2 regions of the Rhizobium sp. A22-96 genome follow, and region 1 is predicted to be linked to the other one. Evidence: predicted binding sites of a transcription regulator. Region 1 holds the regulator's gene; the other holds the start of a gene.
What was found. The regulator HrcA, encoded in region 1, represses chaperone genes, less so after heat shock. The targets are predictions, from matches to a motif close to GTTAGCACTCNCNNNNNGNGAGTGCTAAC.

Region 1 (6,342 bases):
GGCAAAAATAAGAGCCGGATGATCTGAAATCATCCGGCTCTTATTTTTTATTTCCGTGTGTGGATCAGGCGTCTTTTTCGTCGAGCGGGCTATTGGCGCCCTCGGCATTTTCGACGATCTTCGGGCCGCCCTTGGCGACACCGACCATGGCCGGGCGCAGAACGCGCTCGCCGATCACGAAGCCAGCCTGCACCACCTGCACCACCGTATTATTCGGCACTTCTGGGTTCGGCACTTCGAACATCGCCTGATGGAAATTGGGGTCGAACTTCTGTCCGACCGGCTCGATCTGACGCACGCCATGACGCTCCAGGGCGGAGAGCATGGAACGCTCGGTCATCTCGACACCTTCAATCAGGGTCGTCAGGCCGGCATCACCGCCGGCACGGGCCTCGGCCGGAATGGCATCCAGCGTACGGCGCAGATTATCCGCCACCGCCAGCATATCGCGGGCGAAGCTTGCCACGGAGTAGGACTTTGCGTCCTTTATCTCGCGCTCGGTACGCCGGCGAAGATTGTCCATATCGGCGGCGAGGCGAAGATAGCGATCACGCAGTTCGCCGTTTTCGGCCTTCAGCAGCTCAACCGGGTCGGGCTGAGACGGTTCCGTCGCATCCACGGTTTCCGCTGCTTCTTGAGCGAAATCCGCAGCAGCGTCGGCCGCCGTGGCGTCAGGTCCGGTTTTCGTTGTTTCGTCGGTCATGACGGTCTCCGAATTGCTTTGTCTTTTGGATGTGCCCGATATCGAGGTTTACCCGGAAAAAATCAAGGCTTTGTCGAGAAGAACAGCCAATTCCCGATATTCTCGCGGCATCAGAAAGCCCGTCGATCAAAGACTCCGATCGGAACCTTGCCTATCCAGACCTCTCCCGTGGTGATATGATGAGGTTCATCTCAGCACAATGCGAGGTGAGATCCATGTCTAGTGGCAAATCCCTTTCAGGAAAATGTTTTTGCGGCGCAGTGGAGATCGCGGTCGACGGCGAACCGATGGCGATGGGCTATTGCCATTGCGACTCGTGTCGGGAGTGGTCGGCGGGGCCGGTTAACGCCTTTTCGCTCTGGCCACCGGAAGCCGTCCACATCACCAAGGGTGCCGATCATATCGGCAGCTATCAGAAGACCGAGAAGAGCGTGCGCAAATGGTGCACTGTCTGTGGCGGCCATCTGCTGACAGAGCATCCCTTGTGGGGCGTGACCGACGTGTACGCGGCCACCCTTCCCGCCCTCGACTTTCAGCCGGCGCTGCACGTCAATTATGAAACGACGGTGCTGCATCTGCGGGACGGACTGCCGAAGCAGAAGGATTTTCCGGCCGAGATGGGCGGATCTGGAACGCTGCTTCCAGATTAGGCGCGTCCGTCAGATGCCTGAGCGTGACAGCCTTGAAATCAGCTGGGCCGTATAATCGACCATCGGCACGATACGGGCGTAGTTCAGCCGCGTCGGGCCGATGACGCCGACAGCACCGACGATGCGATCGTCGTCGTCGCGATAAGGCGCCACGATCAGCGACGAGCCGGAGAGCGAAAAGAGCTTGTTTTCCGAGCCGATGAAGATGCGCACGCCCGGCCCGCTTTCGGCCAGATTGAGTATCTCGATCAGGCTGTCCTTCTTTTCGAGATCGTCGAAAAGCAACCGCAGCCGATCCAGATCCTCGGCGCCGGCAATTTCGGACAGGAGATTGGCGTGACCACGGACGATGAGCTGCGTCGGCTTGCCTTCGTCCTCGCCACCGGACCAGACGGCGATCCCGCGCTCGACCAGCTCCCGCGACAGCGTATCCAGCTCGTGACGCACGCTCTCCTTCAACGTCTGCAATTGACGGCGCAGATCCGGCAGGGTTTGGCCCGTCATATGGGCATTGAGGAAATTCGCCGCCTCCGTCAACTGCGAGGAGGTGACGCCGGCCGGCAGTTCTATGATGCGGTTTTCCACCTGATCATGCTCGCCCACGAGCACGGCGAGCGCCTTGGTCGGCTCCAGACGGATGAATTCGACGTGCTTCAGCACCGGGTCGTTCTTCGAGGTAATCACCAGCCCGGCGCCGCGTGAAATGCCGGAGAGCATACGGCTCGCCTCGGTCATAACAGATTCCATCGGCTGATCGCGATTGCTGCCGCGGACCTGGCGGTCGATGGTGGCACGATCCTCAGCCGAGAGATCGCCGACCTGCATGAAGGCATCGACAAAGAAACGCAGCCCGACCTGGGTCGGCAGCCGGCCGGCGCTGATATGCGGCGAATAGATAAGCCCTAGCTCTTCCAGATCGCTCATGACATTGCGCACGGAGGCCGGCGACAGGGACATCGGCAGCAGGCGGGAGAGATTGCGCGATCCAAGCGGCTCGCCATTCTCCAGATAGCCCTCGACGATACGGCGGAAAACTTCCTTGGATCGTTCGTCCAGTGCAGCAATGACATCCGAAACCGACGATGTCGTGAATACCATTTCGCTGTCTAATCCATTTCGTTGAGCCTTGGCCAAAATATAATCATTCAGTTAGCAATGGCGAAAGGGAAAAATGCTGCTGCCGTCGCCGCCGGGCCTTTCGACCTGCTTTTCCTTTGCAAAAGCCGCCTACGGGTCGTAGAAGCGGTCGACAAACTTTCAGGAGAGTGGAATGCGGCCTTCAGGCAGAAAAACCGACCAGATGCGCAAAGTGTCGTTCGAGCGCAATTTTTCCAAGCATGCCGAAGGCTCCTGCCTGGTCAAGTTCGGCGATACGCATGTGCTCTGCACGGCAAGCCTTGAGGAAAAAACACCGCCATGGCTGCGCAACAGCGGCAAGGGCTGGGTCACCGCCGAATACGGCATGCTGCCGCGCGCCACCGGCGAGCGCATGAAGCGCGAGGCAGCTGCCGGCAAGCAGGGCGGCCGCACGCAGGAAATCCAGCGCCTCATCGGCCGCTCGCTGCGCGCGGTCGTCGATCTGAAGGAGCTCGGCGAACGCCAGATTACCGTCGACTGCGACGTCATCCAGGCCGACGGCGGCACGCGCACGGCCTCGATCACCGGCGGCTGGATCGCGCTTTACGACTGCCTGAAGTGGATGGAAAGCCGCAACATGGTCAAGGTGGATCGGGTGCTGAAGGATCATATCGCGGCCATTTCCTGCGGAATCTTCGCCAGCCAGCCGGTCATCGACCTCGACTACCTCGAAGATTCCTCGGCGGAAACCGACGCCAACTTCGTCATGACGGGCAAGGGCGGCATCGTTGAAATCCAGGGAACCGCCGAGGGTGCGCCTTTCAGCGAAGAGGAATTCGCCACGCTCCTGGGCCTTGCCAAGAATGGTATTGCCGAACTGGTGGATCTGCAGAAGCAGGCAATCGCCTAAGGACATCTTGCAATGGCAGATACGGCCCTCGAAAGCATCCTGGAAACGGCTCTCTATGCCGATGATCTCGATGCCGCCGAAGCTTTTTACGGCGGCATTCTCGGTTTGCAGAAGATCTCGCGCGGCGGCAACCGCCATATCTTCTACCGCTGCGGATCAGGCGTGCTGCTGATCTTCAATCCGGCCGAGACGATGAAGCCAGCGGAACCGGACGCCCTTCCCGTGCCTTCGCATGGGACGACGGGCCATGGTCATGTGTGCTTCCGTGTCGGCGGTGACGACATCGAGGCAATGGCGCAGAGGCTGAAAGCTGCCGGCATTGCCATCGAAACCGATTTTCACTGGCCGAACGGCGGCCGCTCGATCTATTTCCGCGATCCGGCCGGCAACAGCCTGGAATGCGCAGAACCCCGCATCTGGGGCCTATGACGGAACAGGACATGCGTAAGCTCGATACCAAAACCATCGTCGTCGCCAGCCACAATGCCGGCAAGATCCGCGAAATCGAGGACTTGATCGGCCCCTTCGGCTTCACAGCCAAATCGGCTGCCGACCTCAACTTCATCGAGCCGGACGAGACCGGCACGACATTCGAGGAAAACGCTGCGATCAAGGCGCTCGCCTCCGCACATGCCTCCGGCCTGCCAGCATTGTCTGACGATTCCGGTCTGGTGATCGATGCACTCGGCGGCGATCCGGGCGTCTACACGGCCAACTGGGCCGAAACGGCTGACGGCACCCGCGATTTCGCGATGGCGATGCAGAAGGTCGAGACCGCTCTTGAGAAAGCCGGCGCTACGTCGCCGGAAAGCCGCACGGCGCGCTTCGTCAGCGTGCTTTGCCTGGCATGGCCTGACGGACATACCGAGCTTTTCCGCGGCGAGGTCGAAGGCACGGTCGCCTGGCCACCGCGCGGCACCCAGGGCTTCGGCTACGATCCGATCTTCCAGCCGGAAGGGTACGACACCACTTTTGGTGAAATGAGCGCCGAGGAGAAGCATGGCTGGAAGCCTGGCGATCCGCAGGCACTCTCGCATCGCGCCCGGGCCTTCAAGGTCTTTGTCGAAACCTGCCTGGAGGCGTAAGCTTACTTAGTGGATATCATGGATTCGCAACAGCTGATGCGCGGCGCGCAATTGCTACCGGATACCGGCGAGCCCGGTTTCGGCGTATATGTGCATTGGCCGTTTTGCGCGGCCAAGTGTCCCTATTGCGATTTCAACAGCCATGTCCGCCATCAGCCAGTTGATCAGGAGCGTTTCGCTGCCGCCTTTCTGAAGGAAATGACGTCGATACGGATGATCAGCGGCCCGAAGACGGTGACCAGCGTCTTTCTCGGCGGCGGCACCCCCTCGCTGATGAAGCCGGAGACTGTCGGCGCCATTCTCGACGGCATCGCCCGGACGTGGCACATGCCTGACGGCATCGAGATCACCATGGAGGCCAACCCGTCAAGCGTCGAGGCCGAACGGTTTCGCGGCTATCGCGCGGCTGGCGTCAATCGCGTGTCGATGGGCGTGCAGGCACTGAACGACCGCGACCTGAAATTCCTCGGCCGCCTGCACGACGTCGCCGATGCGCTGAAGGCGATCAGGCTGGCGCGCGAGATCTTCCCGCGCATGTCCTTCGACCTCATCTATGCCCGCCCGAACCAGACCGTCGAGGAATGGGAACGCGAGCTGAAGGAGGCGATCTCCTATGCGGTCGACCACCTCTCGCTCTACCAGTTGACGATCGAGGAAGGCACGCCCTTCTATGGCCTTCACAAGGCCGGCAAACTGATCGTGCCCGATGGTGATCAATCGGCGCTGCTCTATGAGGCGACGCAGGAGATTACTGAGCGCGAGGGCATGCCGGCCTATGAGGTCTCCAACCATGCCCGTCCGGGTGCCGAGAGCCGGCACAATCTCACCTATTGGCGCTATGGCGACTATGCCGGTATTGGGCCCGGTGCCCATGGCCGACTGACTCACGGACCGCAAAAGCTTGCAACAGCGACCGAGCGCAAGCCGGAGAGCTGGCTTGAGATGGTCGAACGTGACGGCCACGGTATGGTCGATCAGGAAATGCTCGGGTTCGACGAGCAGGCCGACGAATTGCTGCTGATGGGCTTGCGTCTGAAGGAAGGCATCGATCTCGTGCGCTGGCAGGAGCTTTCGGGACGCGATCCCGATCCACAGCGCGAGGCGTTTTTACTGGAACACGGTTTCATCGAGCGGATCGGCAATTCCCGCCTGCGCTGCACGCCGTCGGGAATGCTGGTTCTCGATTCTGTCGTCGCCGATCTCGCCTGTTAGTCACCTTCCCCTTGAGGGGGGACGTCGCTGCGAAGCAGCGGGTGGGGGTGACAATTGCCTAGCCTCAGAAGTTGCCGCGATCACCCCACCCCGGCCCTACGTGCCGACCCTCCCCCTCGAGGGGAGGGTAAGCAAACGTCCATCGATCGCCGCAAGGCCGACCGCGATCATCGCCATGCCGATGAAGTGCTTCATCTGCAGGTCCTCACCGAGAATAAGCGCGCCCAAAAGGATGGCGCTGACGGGAATGAGGAACGTCACCAGCATCAGGTTGGTGGCGCCCGCGGTTGCCAGAATGCGGAAGAACAGCACATAGGCGATCGCAGTCGAGAGGATGGCAAGGCCGGCAAGCGCGAGCCAGGTTTCGCTCGAGGGTATTGCGAGCGTCCAGGGACGATCGACAAAGAGCGCGATCGGCAATAGCAGCACGGTCGAGGCGGTGACCTGGCCGGCAGCGGGAATGATCGGCGCTAAGCCCATGCGGCGAAACCTGCGGCCGAATATACCAGCAAGCGAATAGGTGAAGGCAGCAGCCAGCACGGCGAGCTGCGCCAGTGCATTCGAGCCGCCCAGGCTTGCGAGCACCGACGGGCCGATCATCAGGGCCACGCCGGCAAATCCGACGATGACGCCGATCAAGCGATTACCGGTCATCTTCTCGTCCGCGGTCAGAAAATGCGCGACCACGACGCCGAAAAGCGGTGT
Region 2 (6,342 bases), 360 kb from region 1:
CGCCCTCGCCTCTTCTTCATCCTTCCGGATCTGCGCGACCAAGGGGTCAAGGCCTTCGAACTTCAATTCAGGACGGAGAAAGCCGAAGAAGGAGACGGAACAGATCTGACCGTATAGATCGCCGCTGAAATCGAAAACATAGGTCTCGAGCAGCGGCGCGCCATTGTCGGTGACGGTCGGGCGACGGCCATAGCTGGCAACAGCATCACGGATGACGCCATCGGCTGCACGGAACCTGACGGCATAGATGCCAGCCTTCAGCGATATTTCCGGCGGAAGCTGCATGTTGGCCGTGGGGAAACCGAGGGTGCGGCCGAGCTTCTCGCCACCGATGATGGGCGCTTCGACGGTGTAGCGGTATCCGAGCATGCCGGCGACCTCAGCAACCTCACCTTCGGCCAGCAATGCGCGGATACGGCTGGAGGAAATGACCTCGGCATTCTCGTCGCGAAAGGCGTCGATCAGCGTCACGCCGAAACCGTTGTGGCTGCCGGCATTCATGAGGAAGGCAGGGCCGCCCTGGCGATCATGACCGAAATGGAAATCGAAGCCGGTGACGACCTCGGATGCCTGCAGCCAGTCAATGAGGATAGAATGGACGAATTCATCCGCGGAACGCTGCGAAAATGCGCGGTCGAACGGATATTCGATGACGGCATTGAAGCCCAGTGCTTCCAGCAGGCGGGCCTTCAGCGGCGCCGGCGTCAGACGGAAGACAGGGCGATCCGGCTTGAAGACCGTGCGCGGATGCGGCTCGAAGGTCAGCACCAGGGCGGGAACGCCACGTTCCCTGGCGATCTCCAGCGCGCGGCTGAGGACCGACTGATGACCGCGATGCACGCCGTCGAAATTGCCGATGGCAACGACGCCACCTTTCAGAGCCTCGGGAAGCGGCTCGCGGGTCTCGTTGCGATGGAAAACGGTCATCGGCTACCACTCCCCTCAGACAAGGCGCGGCATCCACCACCTCGGCGATGCCTGCTCGCGCGCCAGGAAGGCGCCGAGGGCCGCTTCGTCGGTGTGACCGTCGACGACATATTCGCGAGCGTGGATGCCGTGGCTGATGTAGAGAAGATCGAGGCCGTAGTCGAGCGCACCGCGCACGTCGGTCGGCATGCCATCGCCGATGGCGACGACGCGCGACAGCGGGAACTCGCTTCGCACTTCACGAGCGGCGGCAATCGCCGCGTCATAAATCGGCTGGTGCGGCTTGCCGGCGATGCGTGTCTGGCCTCCGAGGCGCTCATAATAGGCGGCCATCGCGCCGGCACAGGGGATCATCCGGTGGCCGCGCTCGACCACGAGGTCGGGATTGGCGCAGATGAGCGGCACGTTGCGAGCAGACCAGGCCGTGAGTATGTCGGTGTAATCGTCCGGCGTCTCGGTCTCGTCATCGAAGAAACCGGTGCAGACGATGCTTTCGGCTTCATTCGCCTCGACACGCTGCACATCAAGCCCTTCAAGGATGCCGATATCGCGCTCGGGACCGAGCAGGAAGACCTTCTTCGGTCCTTCCGCGATCAGCTTGCGCGTCACATCACCCGAGGTGATGATGCGATCGTAAACGCTGTCGGGAACGCCGATCGCCCGCAGCTGCTCGACCACCCTTGGAGCGATGCGCGGAGAATTGGTGATGAGCACGACGGTCAGGCCCTCGCCGCGGGCGGCTTCCAGCGCTACAGACGCTTCCCTATATGCGGAAACGCCGTTGTGCAGCACACCCCAGACATCGCAGAGCGCAACATCATAAAGTCCGCCGATCTCGCGAAAGCTTTCGATACGTTTGCCCATGCAGTCCTCACCTCAGATAAATCACGGGCTGACATTGCAAACCGGCCGGCAAATTACAAGAGCGCCATGCAGGTTTTTGCATTGCACCCGCCTTCGGCAACCAGACGAAGCAACGCCGGACGAGGCGGCAAATGAAGTGGCGGGGCCATCGGCAGATCGAGGAAACCGTCGGCCCAAAGGACCGGGGAGCCTTCAAATGTGATAGGGTGAAGCGGGTAAACCTTGCAATAGCATGCTACACAGGGCGATCAACGCCGTTAAACATCCTCGAAACAAGCCACGGCACGCCGCAAAAATTTCACTGTGCTGTTCTTGACTCGCCTGCTACCCACCCCTAAATCAGCGTCGCTAGCACTCGCCTATGCTGAGTGCTAACAAAGCCCATACGGATCCCCCGCTGATCCGTGAAGTCATTTGATCGAGGGATTAGACAATGGCAACCAATTTCCGCCCCCTTCATGACCGCGTCGTTGTTCGTCGCGTTGAATCCGAAGCAAAGACCAAGGGTGGTATCATCATTCCCGATACCGCCAAGGAAAAGCCGCAGGAAGGCGAAATCGTCGCCGTAGGCTCCGGCGTTCGTGATGAATCCGGCAAGGTCATCCCGCTCGACGTCAAGGCCGGCGACCGCATCCTGTTCGGCAAGTGGTCGGGCACTGAAGTCAAGCTTGACGGCGAAGACCTTCTCATCATGAAGGAAGCCGACATCATGGGTATCATCGGCTAATCCAGCCGGGTTCCCCTTTTCCGATACAGCTGACGGGCCATAAACCCGGACAATGCGAATTCAGGAGTTTTTAGACATGGCAGCTAAAGAAGTAAAATTCGGCCGCAACGCCCGCGAAAAGATGCTTCGTGGCGTCGACATCCTCGCCGATGCAGTCAAGGTAACGCTCGGCCCGAAGGGTCGTAACGTCGTTATCGACAAGTCCTTCGGCGCTCCGCGCATCACCAAGGACGGCGTCACCGTCGCCAAGGAAATCGAACTCGAAGACAAGTTCGAAAACATGGGCGCCCAGATGGTCCGCGAAGTTGCTTCGAAGACCAACGACATCGCCGGCGACGGCACGACCACTGCAACCGTTCTCGCCCAGGCCATCGTTCGCGAAGGCGCCAAGGCAGTTGCAGCCGGCATGAACCCGATGGACCTGAAGCGCGGTATCGACCTCGCTGTTTCTGAAGTCGTCAAGGATCTCCAGGCCAAGGCCAAGAAGATCAACACGTCGGAAGAAGTTGCCCAGGTCGGCACGATCTCGGCAAACGGCGAAAAGCAGATCGGTCTCGATATTGCTGAAGCCATGCAGAAGGTCGGCAACGAAGGCGTCATCACGGTTGAAGAAGCCAAGACCGCCGAAACCGAACTCGAAGTCGTCGAAGGCATGCAGTTCGACCGCGGCTACCTCAGCCCCTACTTCGTGACCAACCCGGAAAAGATGATCGCCGATCTCGAAGATGCGTTCATCCTGCTCCACGAGAAGAAGCTCTCGAACCTGCAGGCCATGCTTCCGGTTCTCGAAGCTGTCGTTCAGACCGGCAAGCCGCTCCTCATCATCGCTGAAGACGTCGAAGGCGAAGCTCTTGCGACCCTCGTCGTCAACAAGCTGCGCGGTGGCCTGAAGATTGCTGCCGTCAAGGCTCCTGGTTTCGGCGATCGCCGCAAGGCCATGCTGGAAGACATCGCCATCCTGACGGGCGGCACTGTCATCTCCGAAGACCTCGGCATCAAGCTCGAGTCGGTTACGCTCGACATGCTCGGCCGTTCCAAGAAGGTTTCGATCTCCAAGGAAAACACCACGATCGTCGACGGCGCTGGCCAGAAGTCCGACATCGAAGGCCGTGTTGCCCAGATCAAGGCTCAGATCGAAGAAACCACCTCTGACTACGACCGCGAAAAGCTGCAGGAACGTCTTGCCAAGCTCGCTGGCGGCGTTGCCGTTATCCGCGTTGGCGGTTCGACGGAAATCGAAGTCAAGGAAAAGAAGGACCGTATCGACGACGCTCTCAACGCGACGCGCGCTGCTGTTCAGGAAGGTATCGTACCGGGCGGTGGTATCGCTCTGCTGCGCTCTTCCACGAAGATCTCGGCCAAGGGCGAGAACCAGGACCAGGAAGCCGGCATCAACATCATTCGTCGTGCGCTGCAGGCTCTGGTTCGCCAGATCGCTGAAAACGCTGGTGACGAAGCTTCGATCGTTGTTGGCAAGGTTCTCGACAAGAACGAAGACAACTACGGCTACAACGCCCAGACGTCTGAATATGGCGACATGATCGCCATGGGCATCGTCGACCCGGTCAAGGTTGTCCGTACGGCTCTGCAGAACGCAGCTTCGGTTGCTTCGCTGCTGATCACCACGGAAGCCATGATCGCCGAGCTGCCGAAGAAGGACGCTCCGGCTATGCCTGGCGGCATGGGCGGCATGGGTGGAATGGACATGATGTAATAAGGCCTTCGCCTTATTACGATTATTCATTCCGACATCCGGAATTGACGAAGGGCGGCTCTCGGGCCGCCCTTTTTATTGTATCATGATGACCCGGCAACAAGCTTGGCGAGCGTTCCGATCAATGCAAATTCATGCAACTCGCCCATTGCCGTTTTCAAAAAAGCCCCTATAACTCGCAACGCAGCGATTTTGGGGAATTAGCTGCAATGCACGCAAATTTTACTTCTTTTGGCCAGGCTTAACCTACGCATTGGTATGACCATAACCGTAGGTATTAGGGTTGCCCGAATTTATTACTTGAAAATGACTTAACCGGTCGGATCACCATCCGAATGCATCGTTGAAAATGACAATCGCGGAGATGCGGCTCCGTTTTTGCTCATGACGATGCGACAGGCGGCAGACCTTCCATCGGATGGCATGGGAATTCAAACGAAGCGCGCAGGGGACCCGTGCGCCCAAGTGGGGATCAGCTTGTTCAAGATTGCCAAAGCAAATTTTGCCGCACCGTTTGCGCCCGGTTCGCTGGCATATGATAGTCATAACCCCGAACTCCTCGCGCAATTCTGCGTGTCCGAGGGCTGGACCGGCGAACTTTCGAGCGGGATCATCAGGCTTGGACAATGGAGCACCATGCTGCATGGGCTCAGCTCTTCGGAATGCGGCCTGCTGAGCCTGATGCACAGCTACGATGCGCAAGATCGCGTACGCATCCTCGATCTTTTCGAACAGGCGGCGACGGCAACGTCCAGCTTCTGCTATTCCACCATGACCCTGGGCACCAACGGTCATCGCCAGCCGATCTTCTGCGTCGGCGAGTCCATCGCCGCAGAAGGAAAACATGCCGGCAGCATGGCCGGCGTCTTTCTCTTTCCGCGCTTCAAGCTGGAGCCGGGCAGCCAGCTGGCAACCCGGCAGTAAAAGCATTGCTGATGATGGTCAGATGAATTCATCGTCGCCGCACTTGCGTGCCTGGCCCCTCACCCCAGCCCTCTCCCCGCGCGCAGGGAGAGGGAGTCTCCCGCTTTAAAATCGGTGCTTTAGTTGCTGGGCACGAACCCGCCACAAACGTGGGACCGGCCCCCTCGCCCCGTCTACGGGGTGAGGGGCCAGGCACATAGATGCCGCCAAAACGTACCCGCCTGACCTGCTCCCCAAGAGATCGGAACCAATCAATCCCGCTTCGGAATGTTCAGGCCACGCTGGCTCGCGGGGCGCGCAACGGCGCGCTCCAGCCAGGCCATGACAGCAGGGAATTTTTCGAACTCGAGAACCTCGCGACCACCATAGAAGACGTCGACACCGCGAACCCAGGGGAAGGTCGTGATATCGGCAATGGTATATTCATCGCCCATGATCCACTGACGCCCGGTCAGGCGCTCTTCCAGAATGCCGAGCAGGCGCTTGGCCTCATCGCGGTAGCGCTCCACCGGATAGGGGTTGTTGGCGACCTTGTCGGCAGCGAATTTGAAGAAATGGCCGAACTGGCCGAACATCGGGCCAACACCGGCCATCTGGAAGAACACCCATTGCAGCACCTCGTAACGGCCGGCTGCGTCCTTGGGCATGAGCTTGCCGGTCTTCTCGGCGAGATAGACCAGGATCGCGCCGGATTCGAACAGGCCGATCGGCTTGCCATCCGGCCCATTGGGATCGATGATTGCGGGGATGCGGCCGTTCGGATTCAGCGAAACGAACTCAGGCGACTTCTGGTCGTTGGTGCCAAAGGAAACGAGATGCGGCTCATAGGGAAGACCCAGTTCCTCGAGCGCGATGGAGACTTTTACGCCATTGGGCGTCGGCAGCGAATAGAGCTGGATGATATCGGAATTGCTGGCGGGCCAGCGCTTCGTGATCGGAAAGGACGACAGATCTGCCATGGGGCTGCTCCTGAAGACTATGATTTGGCGAGTGAATTGGCGTTACCATAACCGATACGGCGCATATGGGAAGAGCGATCAGGGAGCGTGATTGTTCAATGATTGTGAACTAATCGTGCGCAGTTGTTTATCTTTTCAACTCCCCAAAAATCACGAATATCTGTCTCCAGAAATTGTCGCCACCGACTTAACCGCTTTAATCGGAGACTGTCATGTCCAACACCAAT

Region 2: a site for HrcA is predicted at 2,139-2,167, ahead of groES (co-chaperone GroES). Genes of this name have one in related genera too.

The regions. Positions count from the first base shown of each region.
Region 1 is NZ_JBNWDQ010000005.1:293,126-299,467, reverse strand. Features, by position in the region: gene grpE (nucleotide exchange factor GrpE) at 65-703, opposite strand; gene ACQZ6F_RS22985 (GFA family protein) at 919-1,353, shown strand; gene hrcA (heat-inducible transcriptional repressor HrcA) at 1,363-2,451, opposite strand; gene rph (ribonuclease PH) at 2,624-3,340, shown strand; gene ACQZ6F_RS22970 (VOC family protein) at 3,353-3,769, shown strand; gene rdgB (RdgB/HAM1 family non-canonical purine NTP pyrophosphatase) at 3,781-4,425, shown strand; gene hemW (radical SAM family heme chaperone HemW) at 4,444-5,637, shown strand; gene ACQZ6F_RS22955 (DMT family transporter) at 5,734-6,342, opposite strand, start outside.
Region 2 is NZ_JBNWDQ010000005.1:649,277-655,618, reverse strand. Features, by position in the region: gene ACQZ6F_RS24730 (bifunctional riboflavin kinase/FAD synthetase) at 1-927, opposite strand, end outside; gene ACQZ6F_RS24725 (TIGR01459 family HAD-type hydrolase) at 943-1,791, opposite strand; gene groES (co-chaperone GroES) at 2,225-2,518, shown strand; gene groL (chaperonin GroEL) at 2,595-4,232, shown strand; gene ACQZ6F_RS24710 (hypothetical protein) at 4,656-5,156, shown strand; gene ACQZ6F_RS24705 (glutathione binding-like protein) at 5,408-6,115, opposite strand; gene ACQZ6F_RS24700 (DoxX family protein) at 6,328-6,342, shown strand, end outside.